DNA from 3 places in the Shewanella cyperi genome. Region 3 is predicted to be linked to each of the others. Evidence: predicted binding sites of a transcription regulator. Region 3 holds the regulator's gene; each other region holds the start of a gene.

Region 1 (5,732 bases), 1.5 Mb from region 3:
TGATGGCGATGATCTCTGCCGACAACACGAAGTCGGTACGTATGGCGCCCTTCACCTTGTCTTTCTCATAGGCGTGGACATCTGTGATGGTCTCCACCGGTTGAGCCGCCTTATGTTCGGCCTCCTCCTTGCCGTGCCAGAGCTTTTCAAAGCCTTCGAAGCAGAGGAACAGGCCCCCCAGCATCAGCAGTGGGGTCACGGCCCAAGGGATAAAGGCGCTTATCAGCAGCGCTGCCGGCACCAATATCGCCTTGTTGAGCAAAGAGCCCTTGGCCACGGCCCAGACCACGGGCAGTTCACGATCGGCATTGACCCCGGTCACCTGCTGGGCATTCAATGCCAGGTCATCCCCCAGCACCCCGGCTGTTTTCTTGGCTGCCACCTTACTCATGACCGACACATCGTCGAGAATGGTGGCTATATCATCCAACAAGGTCAGCAGACTGGCTCCCGCCATAATGACTCCTTTAATTTTCATCCTGTTGCTGTTTGCGGCTATCCTACCCAAGCCATGGCAAAAACACAGCCCCGAAGCGAATCACAAAAGCGGAATTTTGTCGGTCGCCGACCACCTTTCTGCGCCTTTGCTTGTATAATGTGGGCAACTTTTCGCTTTATCCGCATTAACAGGAAGTCATCATGACCCAAGACGAAATGAAAAAGGCCGCCGGTTGGGCCGCACTGCAATATGTTGAAAGAGATAGTATTGTCGGTGTTGGCACTGGTTCTACCGTCAACCACTTCATCGATGCCCTGGCCACCATCAAGGCCGATATCGAAGGCGCAGTGTCCTCTTCCGAAGCTTCCACCGCCAAACTCAAGGCCCTGGGTATTCCAGTTTACGATCTGAACTCGGTGGACAAGCTGTCCGTGTATGTGGACGGTGCCGATGAAATCAACCCGCACATGGACATGATCAAGGGCGGCGGCGCTGCTCTGACCCGGGAAAAAATTGTCGCCGCCGTGGCCGACAAGTTTATCTGCATAGTGGACAACACCAAGCAGGTGGACATTCTGGGCAATTTCCCGCTGCCGGTAGAAGTGATCCCCATGGCCCGCTCCTACGTGGCCCGCGAGCTGGTGAAGCTGGGTGGCGATCCCGTCTACCGTGAGGGCGTGGTGACAGACAACGGCAACGTGATCCTTGACGTCTACAACCTGAAGATCATGGAACCCAAGGTTCTGGAAGACAAGATCAACGCCATTGTCGGCGTGGTCACCAACGGCCTGTTTGCCAAGCGCGGTGCCGATGTGCTGCTGGTCGGCACACCGGACGGGGTCAAGACCTTCAAATAAAGGTCTGCACCGTATTCAAAGGAGCCCAAGGGCTCCTTTTTTGTTGCCACGTTCTTAGTCTCTGACTGCCAAGCCCTCATCCGCAGCCTGCCCCGCCGGCTCCCGAATTCCGCATCTCAACTTGAGCTTCACACCAACACCCAGTCCCTTGGCCATTCTCGCCAACAGGTGGTGAAAAACCGCGGACATTGGTGTCCGCGGACAGTGTCCACTGTGGCAACGGACAAAGTTAAAAACACAAGCAATTGATTTTAAACATTTTATATATTGGCATCCTAATTGCAGATCTAAGTGCCGATAAGGAACTCAACCTTTAGTCCGCATTCAGGAGCTCAGATCATGTCCAACAAGTCAGTATTATCCGTTATCACCGCCGCCCTGGTTCTGGGTGGCTGCGTATTCCAGGTCAACAGCGCCCCCCTGGAGCACAGCCGCCAACAACTGAACCTGGATACCGCCAGCCTGAGTTCGCTCAAGGCCGATACAGGTGCCGGTGAGCTGGTGATCATGGGCGTCCCCGGACTGGAGCGGATTGAGGTCGAGGCCGACATCTACACCCGTACCGATATTCCGGCCATTCTCACCCTGAAGCGCGAGGGCAAACATGCCAAGCTGGAGGCCCGCTTCGAGGAGCATGCCTATAAGGGCAACTCCCCCTATATAGATCTCTTGGTCAAGGTGCCTGCGGAACTGGCCCTGGATATTAACGATGGTTCGGGCGCAATCCGCATCGGCAGCGTGGATGCCGATATCAGTGTTAACGACGGCTCAGGCGATCTGGAAATCCGCGGTGGTCGCAATATTGATATCAGCGACGGCTCAGGCGATCTGCTGGTGGAAGGCAGCACAGGCAAGATCAATATCACCGACGGTTCAGGAGATATCAAGGTGGCCAAGACAGGTGCCGATGTCACAGTCACCGACGGTTCCGGCTCCATGGTGCTGACCGATATCGGCGGCCTGGTGACCCTGTCCGATGGCTCGGGCAATATCGAAGTACACAACACCCAGGGCCTGACGGTACTGAATGCCGGCTCAGGCGGCATCAAATACGACAGTATCAATGGTCCGGTGAACCTGCGCTGACCAACTTCCCGGCGCCGGGCGGGTTGGCCATTTGGGGCCGGCCCGTCTTGCCCACCCTTTCCACTGCTTCGCCGCCGAAGCAGAAAAAATCGGGGCCGCAAATTTGCGGCCCCGATTAATTATCTCTTCCCTTTCTATCCACCAGCTTCCAGCCAACTATCAGCTATTTAGCCGCCGCCAAGCACGGCCTTGAGCGACTCACCCAGGATGGCCAGCCCCTCGGCAATGTCCTCATCGGAGGCGGTCAGGGGCACCAGAATACGCAGCACATTGCCAAAGGTACCGCAGGAGAGCAGGATCAGTCCCCGATCCCGCGCCGCCGCCAATATGGGCGCGCTGTACTGGGGCGCCGGGGCACCATCTTCCATCAGCTCCATGGCCACCATGGCCCCGAGACCGCGCACTTCGGCGATTTGCCCATATAGGTGTTGTAACTGCCGCAGCCCGCGGGTCAGCTGCTGGCCTATGGCCTGGGAGCGGGCCAGCAGTTTTTCCTGCTCAAACACCTCGATCACCGCCAGGGCCGCGGCGCAAGCCAGCGGATTACCGCCGTAGGTGCCACCCAGTCCCCCCGGGCCTATGGCGTCCATGATTTCCGCCTTGCCGGTGATCCCCGACAGGGGGAAGCCGCCGGCGATGGACTTGGCAAAACAAGTGATGTCGGCGGCCACACCCATTTGCTCCATGGCGAAAAAGGTGCCGGTACGACCGGCGCCGGTCTGCACCTCATCGGCTATCAACATTATGCCTTCGCGATCGCACAGCTGCCGCAGGCGCTGCATAAAGCCGGGGCTCGCGACATAGAAACCGCCCTCCCCCTGCACAGGCTCAAGTATGATGGCAGCGATATCGGCGGGCTCGGCATCGTTACGGAAGATCTGCGCTATGGAGTCCATGGCGTCGTCCTCGCTGATGCCGTGCAGGGCGCTGGGAAAACGGGCCCGAAATACGTTGGCCTGCATCAATCCCATGCCCTTGCTGTAGGGCGCCACCTTGCCGGTCAGGGCAAGTGCCGCCATGGTGCGGCCATGGTAACCCGAGGTAAAGGCTATGACCCCGGCCCGGCCCGTGGCGGCGCGGGCCACCTTGATGGCGTTTTCCACCGCCTCGGAGCCGCTGTTGAACAGGGCCGTCTTCTTGGCAAAGTTCCCCGGTACCAGGTTGTTGAGCTTTTCACACAGGGCCACATAGCTCTCGTACCCCAGCACCATAAAACAGGTGTGGGAGAAATGCTCCAGCTGGGCCGCCACAGCGGCCTTGACCTTGGGATGCAGATGCCCGGTGTTGAGCACGGCAATGCCGCCGGCAAAGTCCAGGTACTCCTTGCCTTCCACGTCCCACACCCGGGCATTTTCGGCCCGCTCGGCAAACACGGGGTGAATTTGGCCAACACCGGTGGCCACGGCCGCCTGGCGTCTTGCCATCAGGGAAGCATTGTTCTTGGTCATGGGCCGCTCCTTGCGCCTGCTACACCGACAGGCAGATGTATTTGAGTTCCAGGTATTCCTCTATGCCGTGCCTTGAGCCCTCGCGGCCCAGGCCCGAGGACTTGATGCCGCCAAAGGGCGCCACCTCTGTGCTGATAAGGCCGGTATTGACCCCCACCATGCCGTACTCCAGCGCCTCAGCCACATGCCACACCAGCGACAGATCCCGGCCGTAGAAGTAGGCCGCCAGACCAAACTCGGTGTCGTTGGCCATGGCGATCACGTCATCCACCTCTTTAAAGCGGAACAGGGGCGCCAGCGGGCCGAAGGTTTCCTCCCGGGCGAGCTTCATGCTGCTGTTGGCCTCGGTGATAATGGCGGGCTCCATAAAGTTGCCGCCGAGGGACTTGCCGCCCAGCAGCAGTTTGGCACCCTTGGACAGCGCGTCCTGCAGGTGATCCTGCACCTTGGCAAGCGCCGCGGCATTGATCAGTGGCCCTGTGGTGACTCCGGGCTCTGTGCCCTTGCCCACCTTGAGTTCGGCGACGGCCTTGGCCAGCTTGGCGGCAAAGGCGTCGTAGACCTCATCCTGCACATAGATGCGGTTGGCGCAGACACAGGTCTGGCCGGCGTTGCGGTACTTGGAGATCATGGCGCCGGCGACTGCTTCATCGAGATCCGCATCCTTGAACACGATAAAGGGCGCGTTGCCGCCCAGCTCCAACGACAGCTTCTTGATATTGGGCGCGCACTGGGCCATCAGCTTGCTGCCCACGGCGGTTGAGCCGGTGAAGGACAACTTGCGCACCGTGGGGTTGGCGCACAGCTCGTTGCCTATGGCCACAGCATCACCGCAGACTATGTTCAGCACCCCGGGCGGGATCCCGGCCCTGTCAGCCAATTCGGCCAGAGCCAGGGCGGTAAAGGGGGTCTGGGGCGCGGGCTTGACCACCATGGTGCAACCTGCTGCCAGCGCCGGGCCCACCTTGCGGGTTATCATGGCGGCGGGGAAGTTCCAGGGGGTGATGGCGGCACAGACGCCCACCGGCTGCTTGATCACCATGATGCGCTTGTCGCCCTGGTGACCGGGTATGGTCTCGCCGTAGACCCGCTTGGCCTCCTCGGCAAACCATTCGATAAAAGAGGCCGCGTAGCCCACCTCGCCCTTGGCTTCGGCGAGCGGTTTGCCCTGCTCGCGGGTCATCAGCAGCGCCAGATCGTCACTGTGCTGGTTGATGAGCTCAAACCAGCGTCTGAGCAGCACGGCGCGCTCCTTGGTGGTCAAGGCGCGCCAGGGGCCCAGCGCCTTATCGGCGGCCTCGATGGCATTCCTGGTTTCGGATTGGCCCATCACAGGCACAGGCCCCAACACTTCACCGCTGGCGGGATCGGCAATGGCCACTGTCTGGCCCGATGCGGCATCGCACCACTGACCGTCGATATAACATTGCTGCTTAAACAGGCTTGGATCCTTTAATTGCACCTTAATACTCCAATTCATGCATGCGGCCTGGCCGCTTGGTTAAATACCTAATTAAATGCCTAAATTCCCAATACCCAGTGCCTGAATCTCTATATGCCAAGGGCGTCCCGCAGCGAATAATACCAGGCCCCCAGGGCACTGAAGGGTACCCGCAACGCGTGGCCACCGGGGAAGGGATAATGGGGCAGCGAGGCGAACAGGTCAAAACGGCTCGCCTGGCCATTGATCACCTCGGCCAGCAAGCGCCCGGCGAGGTGGGTATAGGTCACCCCATGGCCGCTGCAGCCCTGGGAGTAATAAATATTGCCGCCGATACGGCCCACCTGGGGTAGGCGCGACAGGGTCAGCAGGAAGTTGCCGGTCCAGGCATAGTCGACCCGCACGCCTTCCAGCTGGGGAAAGGTTTTGAGCAGCTTGGGCAAAATGATGGCCTCGATATC
Region 2 (5,732 bases), 2.0 Mb from region 3:
CCATGGGCTTGCCCTTGGCATTGAGCCAGGATAATTCATAACCGGTCCAGATGTCGGCGCCGTGAAAGGGCAGGGGCTCCGTCAGCTGGATAGCATCGCGGTTGAGTTTGCGGGGAACCCCTTGCAGCAGCGATGGTGCATACTCGGCCTGGTATTCTGTAGCTTGACCCAGGGTCAGGCCAGCCAGCTCGGCGGCATCGCTATAGGGATCGTGATTTCGTGTCATCAAGCGTATTTCCGTGTCAAAATAGGCTGTCATTATAACCGAAAAAGGACGGTGCTTAAGTGTCTTGTCTGGCCGCTTTGACAAAATTTCATCAGCTCTATCTGCAGGCCTTCAGCAATTGCCTGGATTCCTTGCCCCAGACTTTTCCGAATGGCGACTCTGTTTGCATCGTCGGTGAACAGGTCTCCCATAAGCCGGTTTATTGGCAACCGGTAGCCTGTGAGCCGCCTATGCATTTCGATAACATAGCGGCGGCGCTGGAGTTGAACTTACACCCGGATATCGCGGCTTTTTATGGTCATTTTTTTGCAGGCGCGCTGACGTTTGACTCACCCTGGGGGGCGGGGGAGTTGTTGCAGGTTTGGAACCCGCAGGATCTTGAGTTGCTTCAACAAAATCTCATTGGCCATCTGCTGATGAAGAAGCAGTTGAAGCAAGCACCAACCTGGTTTATCGGTGTATTCGATGAAGGGGACTCGATGCTGACGGTCAACAATGACGATGGCAGCGTGTGGCGCGAAATCCCTGGGAATGAACCCTGCGAGCAATTGGCTTTGAGTCTCTCCGAGTTTCTCGGCGTCATAAAACCCAGGGTTGCGCCGCCCCAAGAGCACCATGATTATCAGGACGTCAGCTTGGAGCATCCGGGCATCTTTGCCAGCATTAAACGCATGTGGCATAACCTGACTGGGCGGCGCTGATGCGATAAGCGCCTGTCTTGGCTAAAGTTATAGTTACTGATAGTCCCAGGATAGATTGGACACTACACGGCATTGATCGCAACGGAAGTGGAACATGTCCAGCAAGGGTTCGGATTGACGCCACTCCTTGTTGCCGCAGCGGGGACAAGGGCGTTGCAGCTCCGCTTTGAGACTGTTGCCCCCCACTCTGTAGAGGTAGTAATAGGTGGGGGTCTTGGTCAGGTATTCGATGCGGCCCCGCAAATCCCACCCCCGGCGAAACAAGTCGCTGTCGCAGCTGCCAAGCTCTTCCAGTGCGGCAAATTCTGCCTTGGTGGCCGATGCCATTTGCAGCTCATCACAGGCTTGCCATTCTGTCTGCCAGCGTATCAATTGTTTATGATCACCATTAAAGGTGGCCGGGATACGATACAGGGGAATGGGAAGCAGATTGTCACCACTTCTCAGCGGTGAGCACATGTGCACATAACTGGTATAGAGCAATTGCCATGAGGGTGTTTCCAGACAGCTTTCATTGGCATTGATATCCTGACCCAGCAGTTTTTCCCTTGGTGCCAGCAGTTTGGCATCGGTCAATGCCAGCAGCGCTTGTTTAACCCAGGGGCTGTGATAGCGATGTGCCAGGCTCTGGGGCTCGGGCAGCATTAATCTGACCCTGAATTCGGCATCGTGGAACGAGACCGCGAATTCCCGTCCCAGGATTTGGCCATTGGCCCTTAATGCCTCCAGGAAGCCATTGATGGCCGTTTGGGCGCGGTTGATGGTGGTGTCGGCAAAACATTCAAAACGGAGCTCGGCGACGTACATCAGTCCTGCCCTTCCAAGTCCGTGACCCTAGCCTGCAATTCCTGCACTTGCAGCCTGAGTTCAGCAAGCTCACGACGCAACACAGTCAGTTCGTCTTCGGCTTCCTGTTGCGCAGGTGCCACAACCTGAGTCGCAGTAACAGATATTCTGGCCTTGGCATCTTCAGGCATGGCCTTATATTGCTGCAGCCCTTTGATAATTGCCGGCAAGGGCATGGGCTTGCTCAGTCGCGCCTTGATAAGGGCAACACTGGGTTCCTGCCCCTGCAGTTCGAGTGTTCTGGCGATCACCAGAATATGTTCATTTGCACTCATAGTTAGTGATATTTCTCATTTCTTGCGAGGAGTTGGCATCTTGCTTTTATTTAAATCCTTATAAAACAAGATTTTAATTTTTGGCCTGAAACTTGCTGTGTTTAGGCTCGATTTTGAAGTGAATTTTATCACATTAGTAATAACAAGGAGTAAAAATGAAAGCTGCATATTGCGCTGCATTGCTGGTTGCATCCATCGGACTGAGCGGTTGTATGGTGAACCTGAGTGATGGTGACAGGGATTGGTCAAGCAGTCATTGGCAAAAGATGGAACAACAGAACCGTGAAAATCTGGCGCGTTTGGATCTGGGCATGTCCAAGGATCAGGTACTGACCTTAATGGGGAAAGCGGATTTCAATGAAGCCTATGTCAAAGAAGGCAAACAAATCCAGGTACTCTTTTACCGTACCCAGCGCACAGATCAGGATGGCAATACCACCAAGGATGAATGCACCCCAGTGGTGATCAGCGACAACAAATTGGTGGGTTGGGGCTCGACCGCTTACGCCCTGATTTAAGCTTACTTTCTCAGCATGGTGTCCAGTTGGTCTATCAATTCAGACCACTGGGCATCCGCATCCAAGGCTTCGCGCAGGAAAGAGGCCTGTGCCGGGCTCCAAAATTTTGCCTGCCAAATTGCTACGCCGTCATCAACCGAATGGCTGTCGATAAAGTTATTGATGGCGCCTGTTTGATGGGGTAATCCTAACTGTTCGAACAGGTGGCTCATGTCTGTTGGTGTGGTATCCATGATGCATTACCCTGGCTTGGGGATGGTCATTTATAAGCATTGTGTCAAAGCCCGGAAAAGGCAATGTGTGATGAAAATTTGCACTTTTATACCGACTTGATAGAGTGAACAAGGTGTGATCTGGATCAAGGAAATATACACAATGGACCACTCTACCTTAGAGCACTTTCGCGCAGTTTATCTTACCGCAGAAGATCTTAGAGTTGCGGCCTCCATTCTTTTCAATGCCTACCACGATGATCCGTTTTTCAAGGATGCCCTTTATACGGGTGACAAATTCCTGTACGAGCAAAAACTGCGTGCCGCCATTCGTGAAGAGTTGCACGAATTGTGGCAACAGGAACAAGTCTTGATAGGATGGTTTGAGGAAGAGCGTTTGATCGGAGTAGCCTGTGTGATCACCCAGCAGGTTCCCCTGGGGGACGGGCGTTATTGGCATTGGCGGCTTAAAATGCTGCTGGGAACCGGGTGGCAGTCGACACAAAGGCTGATGAAGAAAGAAAACTCAATTGTTGAGCATCTGCCCGGAAATCGTTGCGGCATATTGCAATTTATTGCCTTGGCCCCAGGGGAGCAGGGAAAGGGGAATGGCGGTCAGTTATTGCGTGCCGTGCTTGGCTGGTGCGATGACCAGCCCGACCTTGAGGGACTGGCCGTTTTTGTGAGCGTGCCTATGCATCAACATCTGTTTTTTTCTGCAGGATTTGAAGCGCTTGCCCACTTACAAATAGGGAATGTGGATGGTGAGTTATTGTTCTACCGCAAGGAGCCACATGAGTAAACCGTACACTTCATTTGCAGAATTTTATCCTTTCTATTTGTCCCAACACCAACATCCCTGGTGCCGCGCAGCGCATTATATCGGCAGCTGTTTGGTCATTTTGATTCTAGGGTATTGTTTGGTGAGTCAAAATTGGCGCTTGCTGTGGACGCTCCCTGTGGTGGGGTATGGCTTTGCCTGGATTGGTCACGCGTTATTTGAGAAAAATAAACCTGCCACCTTCGACTACCCTTGGTATTCCTTCGTGGCCGACTGGGTCATGTTATTTGATTTTCTCGGTCGGCTCCGTAAATGAATGTCCATGCTTCATGTTTTGCTATTCAATTTGTGAGACATATCTTACAAAGCTTGTAGGAAATAATGTTATTCAAAAGTAACCCTAAAGTGGTATTTTCTGTATTCTTCTTTTATAACATAAGGTTAAATTGTTTATCCCTGCTTTTATTTATTTACCCGGAGAATTCTTGTGGGTTGGGAGGTCGGGCAGGACTGCTGCACTTTGATAAACTGCAATGGCAGTCAGGGAACAGACAAACACCCACAGGGAATACAGGGACTGTTGAGGAAAGGCAGTAGGAAAACTGCAATATAACCAGGGTAAGGTTTAGGTGTCGGCTGGATTAGCCGTTGCAAGGCGTTCAGGACGAATGCATGCCATTCAGGAAGAAAGGCATCAAGGATGACAGCCAGGCATGAAATGGATGCCAAATGGACGAGTTCATGGATGCAACTGGTTGGCAACATGAAAGTTGTCAGTCAAAGGACTGGGTACGCAAGTACAGGGACCTGAAGGAACGGGAAGGATGAAGGCGGGAAGCCGGCGAACGCAGGGATGGTGCAGGGAGCACAACTTAGCTGGAAGGCTAGCAAATTAAAATCGGGCGTACCCATCAGGGTACGCCCGTTCCTTTTGTGTGGCGCTGTTTAGCCATCTTCATTTTCAGACCAGGTCGCTCAAGCGATGATTCTTCCCATTGGTATTGTGAGATATGTCTCACAAATGTGTAAGACAAGCCGCCGTCGCCAATACCGTAAAATCACAGGTGTAATTTTTATTCATTTAAAAACAATGCAATAGATTTAATTTATGTTCAGAGATGATTTTTCACTCCTGCTATCCCGTGCTTTGTCAGCGGATTTTTGCGGCCGAAATCCCTAAGATTAGATTGTCGAGGGAATGAAAACGGCAATGGATGCCGGACCAGGAAGGTCGACAGTAACAGGTTCAGGATGAACCAAGGTGATACAGGACGTATTGCTGAAACACAGGAAGTGATGCCGGTCAGGATGACAGGTAAACAATAGATGGTTCAGGAAGAACCGAGGTGATACAGGACGTATTGCTGAAACACAGGAAGTGGTGCCGGTCAGGATGACAGGTAAAGGCGGCAGGGAACGCCCATATTGGCAGGGAAGACAGACGAGGTGCCTGGGATGGTACCGAACATGGAAGGTTTGTCACGGATGTTGCCAGGGACGATGAAGGACACGTTCAGGATGAGCAAGCCCAGGCAAGGGATGCCGGAGGCAAGGACGGTTCCCTTTGGGAACAGGGAAAATCAGGGAACGACAGAGACGCAGCAGGAAGCAATCGAACGCAGGGATGGTGCAGGGAGCACAACGATAGCTGGATGGCTTAACTGGGAACAGATAGGGGCGCTTAGCAATAAGCGCCCCTATTCTTTTGGTTGCCGATGGAAAAGGTGTTCCCAAGATTCGGTGTAAAAATAGGCTTGGAACCTCGGCATCCTTAATTCCCATAACCAGTGTGAGATATGTCTCACAAATGTGTAAGACAAGCCGCCGTCGTTAATACCGTAAAATCACAGGTGTGATTTTTATTTATTTAAAAACAATGATATAAATTTGATTTGCGTTCAGGGTTTATTTTTAACCCCAACTTTCCAGTGCTTTGTCAGCGGATTTTTGCGGCCGAAATCCCTAAGATTAAATTGTCGAGGGAATGAAAACGGCAATGGATGCCGGACCAGGAAGGTCGACAATAGATGGTTCAGGAAGAACCGAGGTGATACAGGACGTATTACTGAAACACAGGAAGTGGTGCCGGTCAGGATGACAGGTAAAGGCGGCAGGGAATGCCCATATTTGCAGGGAAGACAACCGAGGTGCCTGGGATGGTACCGAACATGGA
Region 3 (5,732 bases):
CGACAAAATCATTTATGACATTGAAAAGCAGCAACTGAAGGCCGACAGCAGCCAAAAAGGCGATGAACGGGTGATCACCATCATCAAGCCGGAAAACTATCAGGAACAGTTGGCTCCCAAGCCCGAAGAACAAGAGCAGGATAAGGAGCCGGTTCGCCAATGACGGAACTGATCCTTAAGGCCAGCAATCTGGCCAAAAGCTACAAAAACCGCACCGTGGTCAAGGACGTCAGTCTCAGCGTGCGCACCGGCCAGGTGGTCGGTCTGCTGGGCCCCAATGGCGCCGGCAAAACCACCACCTTCTACATGGTGGTGGGGCTGGTGAAAAGTGACAAGGGCAGCATCCATATCAACGAAGATGACCTGACCCTGGACCCCATGCATCTGAGGGCTCGCAAGGGCATAGGCTACCTGCCCCAGGAAGCAAGCATTTTCCGTAAGCTGTCCGTGCACGACAACATCATGGCGGTACTGCAAACCCGCAAGGATCTGGACCAGGATCAGCGTGAAGAGGAACTGGAGCAGCTGCTGGAAGAGTTCCACATCACCCATATCCGCGACAACATGGGCATGTCTTTGTCCGGTGGTGAGCGGCGCCGGGTCGAAATCGCCCGTGCTCTGGCCGCCAATCCGCGCTTTATTCTGCTCGATGAACCCTTCGCCGGTGTCGACCCCATTTCGGTCATAGACATCAAGAAAATAATTGAGCAGCTCAAGAGTCGCGGCCTCGGCATATTAATCACGGATCACAACGTCAGAGAAACCCTTGATGTCTGTGAAAAAGCCTACATAGTCAGCCATGGCAACCTCATCGCCGAAGGCACCCCTGCCGAGATTCTGGACAATCAGCAGGTGCGGGCGGTGTACTTGGGTGAGCAATTCAGGCTATAGTTAAATTTAGCCTGATCTCTATCTCATTAAGGAAGAGTGCAACTGGCCAGCAGTTCACAAAACTGATAGAAAACAGCTTTCTGATAACAATAACAGTCAAGGATCCGCAGTAGATGAAAGCGTCACTCCAGCTCAAGCTGGGCCAACAACTGACCATGACGCCGCAATTGCAACAGGCCATCAGGCTGTTGCAACTTTCTTCACTTGAACTGCAACAGGAAATTCAACAAGCGCTGGATTCCAACCCTTTGTTGGAGCTGGACGATGACCAATTCGACAGCCAGGAGCGCAGCGATTCAGATCACAGGGAGCAGGACGACTTCTCCGAGCCCGTCACGGCCAGCAGTAACGATGACAGCTCCACCCTGGAAACCTCCGACGCCCTGACCCAGCAGTCCATGCCCGATGAATTGCCCATGGATACCACCTGGGACGAAGTGTTCACCGCCGCCCCTGCTTCCGGCAGCGGCTCCATGATGCGCGATGATGATATGCCCTTCCAGGGAGAGACCAGCGACGGGCTTTATGAACACCTGGAATGGCAAAAGAACCTCACCCCTTTCTCAGACACCGACATGGCCATAGCCACCGCCATCATAGACGCCATAGATGAACGCGGTTACCTGACCCAGACCACGGAAGACATACTCGAAGCCATGGGCGACGATGAAGTGGAGCTGGACGAAGTGGAAGCCGTGCTCAAGCGCATCCAGCACTTCGACCCCATAGGGGTGGCCGCAAGGGACCTCAGTGAATGCCTGCTGATCCAGCTGGCCCACTTTGCCGCCGATACGCCACACCTGGAAAACGCCAAACTGCTGATCCGCGACCATCTGGATCTGATTGCCGCCAGGGACTTCCGCACCCTGATGCGCAAAACCCGTCTGAAGGAAGATGAGCTGCGTGAAGCCATAGTGCTGATCCAGAGCCTCAATCCCCGTCCGGGTGAACAGGTCACGTCCGGCAAGGACGAGTACGTTATCCCCGACGTCTCTGTGAGCAAGAAAAATGGCCGCTGGGTGGTGGAACTCAATCCCGATTGCATGCCCAAGCTCAACGTCAATCAGCATTACGCCGCCATGGCCCGCACCAGTCGCAGTCAGGCTGACAGCCAGTTTATCCGTGGCCATTTGCAGGAAGCCAAGTGGTTTATCAAGAGCCTGGAGAGCCGCAACGACACCCTGCTCAAGGTGGCCAATTGCATAGTGCAGTTCCAGCAAGGTTTCTTTGAGTACGGTGAAGAAGCCATGAAGCCCATGGTGCTGAACGACATAGCCGAAGCGGTGGAAATGCATGAGTCCACCATTTCCAGGGTGACCACCCAAAAGTACATGCATACCCCGCGGGGTATTTTCGAATTGAAGTATTTCTTCTCCAGCCATGTCAGTACGGAAGACGGTGGAGAATGCTCGTCTACGGCCATCCGCGCCTTTATCAAGAAACTGGTGGCTGCAGAAAATCAGAAGAAACCATTGAGCGACAGCAAAATGGCGGAACTTCTGGCGGAACAGGGAATCAACGTTGCTAGACGTACCATTGCAAAGTACCGTGAAGCAATGCTGATCCCGCCGTCAAACCAGCGTAAAAGCTTATAACTCACTGTAAAAACTGGAGGAAAGTGTCTATGCAAATCAATCTGACTGGGCACCATATCGAAATTACAGATTCACTGCGTAACTATGTAGAGAGCAAATTTACCAAGCTTGAACGCCACTTCGAACAGATCAATAATGTGCACGTTGTGCTCAATGTTCAAAAAATGCAGCAGATTGCAGAAGCCAAGCTGCACCTCAATGGTGGTGAAGTGTTTGCCACGTCTGAGCATGAAGACATGTACGCCGCCATCGACGCTCTGATTGATAAATTGGATCGTCAGGTCATCAAACACAAAGAGAAACTGACTAAGCACTAAAAGATGGAACTGAGTACCATCCTGAGGCCGGAGTGCACCACCTGTGCCACTCCGGGCAGTAAGAAAAAGGTACTGGAACTGATCAGCGATATCGCCAGCGCCCAGTACCCCACCCTCTCTTCTCAAGAGATCTTCGAAAGCCTATTGGCCCGAGAAAAAATGGGAAGCACAGGCATAGGCAATGGTATTGCCATCCCCCATGGCCGCTTGAACAGCATAGAGACCCCGATCGCCGTGCTGGTCAAATGTGAAGAGGCCATCAGTTTTGACGCCATAGACAAACAGCCGGTTGACATACTGTTTGCCCTACTGGTGCCATCGGACCAATGCCAGCAGCACCTGAGCACACTCGCCGCCATGGCAGAAAAGCTCAACGACAAGCAAATCCTCAAGCAACTGCGCAAAAGCCAGGATGACGCTGAACTCTATCAGGTGATCACCGGATGAAACTGGTCATAGTCTCAGGTCGATCGGGCTCGGGCAAAACCGTTGCCCTGAGGGTCTTGGAAGACCTGGGCTATTACTGCGTCGACAACCTGCCACTGCCACTGATTGGGCCCTTGCTGGCGCAACTGAAAAGCAGCAATGAACTGGTGGCCATCAGCGTCGATGTCCGCAACCTGCCGGAACAGCACAAGGTGTTGGAACAACAGTTGGCCGCCCTGCCTGCAGGCACGGAGCTGATCAGCCTGTTTCTCAATGCCAGCGACAAGGTGCTGCTCAAGCGCTACAGCGAAACCCGCAGACTGCACCCCCTGTCCAAAAGCAAGATGTCCCTGGCGGATGCCATCAAACTCGAGGGCAAGCTGCTTGAACCCCTGTCACAATTGATGGATCACTACATAGACACCTCCAAACTCAATGTCTATGAACTCAGTGACCAGGTGCGTGAAATCCTCCTCGGCCGCAGCGAGAAGGAGCTGGTGATCATTTTTGAGTCCTTTGGCTTCAAACACGGTATGCCGGCGGAAGCCGACTTTATGTTCGATGCCCGGTTTCTGCCCAACCCCCATTGGGAGCCACAGCTGAGACCCCTGACAGGCCTCGATGAGCCGGTACAACAGTTCTTGGAACGCCAGGTACTGGTGAACAAATTTATCTGGCAGATAGAGAACCTGCTGGAAACCTGGTTGCCCCATCTGGAGCGCAACAACCGCAGTTACCTCACCATAGCCATAGGCTGTACCGGCGGTCAGCACCGCTCGGTATATGTCGCAGAACAATTGGCCAAACGCTTCAGCAACACCAAACACAAGGTCGAGGCACGCCACAGGGAGCTTAATCTTGCCAAGACTTGAACGTGATATCACCATAGTCAATAAACTGGGCCTGCACGCCCGCGCCGCCACCAAAATGGCGATACTGGCCTCCGAATTCAAGGCCAGCGTGACCCTGATCCAAGGCGACAAACAGGCACCGGCGTCCAGTGTGTTGGGACTGCTGATGCTGGAATCCGGCATGGGCAAAACCATGCGCATAGTGGCCGAAGGTGATGATGCCGAGCAGGCCATGGACGCCCTGTGCAACCTGGTCAAGGCCCGCTTCGACGAAGACTGCTGAGTCAGCTCACTCACTGCGGCATTAGACCGCAACGCTTCCCCTCCTGCTGTATCAATAAATTTGTTACCATAAGCCCTTCTATTCTTGGGGGAAGATGCCATGGCGGTAGAACTGCTGGACAATGAACAAACGGAACTCAGGCTCAGCCAGCTCAACCAGGCACTGGGCAGCGGTATGTTTGTCCATGTGCGGCAGATGTTGCTCAATATGGCCGCCTCCGACATAGCCCTGGTACTGGAATCCTCGCCGCCGCGCACCCGCCAGATATTGTGGCAACTGATAGATCAGGAACAAACCGGCGAAGTGTTGGAAGAATTGGGGGAAGAGCTGAAAGATCAGCTGATCCGCCAAATGAGCCCCGAACGCCTGGCCCGGGCCGCCGCCGGTCTGGATACCGACGATCTGGCCTACATACTGCGCAGCCTACCGGATAGCCTCTACAAGCAAGTGCTGCAATCCATGGGCAGCCAGGATCGCAGCCGGGCCGAGCAGGCCCTGGCCTATCCGGAAGAGAGCGCCGGCGGCCTGATGAACACCGACACTGTCACCATCAGACCCGATGTGAATCTGGACGTGATCCTGCGCTACCTGAGGCAGCGCGGCAGCCTGCCGGAGGCCACAGATACCCTGTATGTGGTCGACAGGCGCGACATACTGCTCGGCGGCGTCAATATCGCCACCCTGCTGACCCGGGATCCCAGCACCCCGGTACGGGAACTGATGGATGCGGATCTGGAGGCGATTCCCGTCACCATGACCGATTCCGAGGTGGCGCAGCTGTTTGAACGCCACGACTGGCTATCGGCGCCGGTCATAGATCAGGACGGCCGCCTGCTGGGGCGGATCACCATTGATGATGTGGTGGACGTGATCCGCGAAGATGCCGATCACACCATGATGGGCATGGCCGGTATGGACGAGGACGAAGATACCTTCGGCCCCGTACTTAGAAGCACCCTGCGCCGCTCCATGTGGCTGACCATCAACCTGTTCGCGGCCCTGCTGGCGGCCTCGGTCAGCAACCTGTTTGAAAACACCCTGGAGCAATTTGCCACCATAGCCATTCTGATGACCATAGTGCCAAGCATGGGTGGTGTGGCCGGCAATCAAACCCTGGCGCTGGTGATCCGCGGTATCGCCCTGGGCCACATAGGCCAGAGCAACTCCCGCTGGCTGCTAGGCAAGGAACTGGCCATTGGATTTCTCAACGGTTTGCTGTGGTCAAGCCTGGTGTGCTTGGCCATCTGGGTCTGGAAGGGCGAATGGCAGCTGGGGGCCCTGATTGGCGGCGCCATGTTAATCAATATGACGGTTGCCGGTCTGGCGGGGGCCGCCATTCCCTTGCTACTGAAGAAGCTCAAGGTGGATC

Evidence for each region. The regulator sigma-54, encoded in region 3, starts transcription at its own class of promoters, with help from an activator protein. The targets are predictions, from matches to a motif close to GTTGGCACGNNNNTNGNNT.
Region 1: a site for sigma-54 is predicted at 1,563-1,581, ahead of JYB84_RS03445 (DUF4097 family beta strand repeat-containing protein). Genes of this name have one in related genera too.
Region 2: a site for sigma-54 is predicted at 2,128-2,146, ahead of JYB84_RS05330 (DUF3192 domain-containing protein). Genes of this name have one in related genera too.

The regions. Positions count from the first base shown of each region.
Region 1 is NZ_CP071501.1:828,935-834,666, reverse strand. It holds gene JYB84_RS03455 (DUF808 domain-containing protein) at 1-457, opposite strand, end outside; gene rpiA (ribose-5-phosphate isomerase RpiA) at 640-1,296, shown strand; gene JYB84_RS03445 (DUF4097 family beta strand repeat-containing protein) at 1,636-2,382, shown strand; gene gabT (4-aminobutyrate--2-oxoglutarate transaminase) at 2,550-3,830, opposite strand; gene gabD (NADP-dependent succinate-semialdehyde dehydrogenase) at 3,850-5,292, opposite strand; gene JYB84_RS03430 (NAD(P)/FAD-dependent oxidoreductase) at 5,382-5,732, opposite strand, start outside.
Region 2 is NZ_CP071501.1:1,272,613-1,278,344, forward strand. It holds gene queF (NADPH-dependent 7-cyano-7-deazaguanine reductase QueF) at 1-226, opposite strand, end outside; gene syd (SecY-interacting protein) at 286-927, shown strand; gene JYB84_RS05320 (Zn-ribbon-containing protein) at 961-1,734, opposite strand; gene JYB84_RS05325 (hypothetical protein) at 1,734-2,048, opposite strand; gene JYB84_RS05330 (DUF3192 domain-containing protein) at 2,204-2,566, shown strand; gene JYB84_RS05335 (DUF2789 domain-containing protein) at 2,569-2,799, opposite strand; gene JYB84_RS05340 (GNAT family N-acetyltransferase) at 2,942-3,580, shown strand; gene JYB84_RS05345 (DUF962 domain-containing protein) at 3,573-3,875, shown strand.
Region 3 is NZ_CP071501.1:3,450,734-3,456,465, forward strand. It holds gene lptA (lipopolysaccharide transport periplasmic protein LptA) at 1-163, shown strand, start outside; gene lptB (LPS export ABC transporter ATP-binding protein) at 160-891, shown strand; gene JYB84_RS15340 (RNA polymerase factor sigma-54) at 1,005-2,486, shown strand; gene hpf (ribosome hibernation promoting factor) at 2,516-2,803, shown strand; gene ptsN (PTS IIA-like nitrogen regulatory protein PtsN) at 2,807-3,250, shown strand; gene rapZ (RNase adapter RapZ) at 3,247-4,101, shown strand; gene JYB84_RS15360 (HPr family phosphocarrier protein) at 4,088-4,363, shown strand; gene mgtE (magnesium transporter) at 4,463-5,732, shown strand, end outside.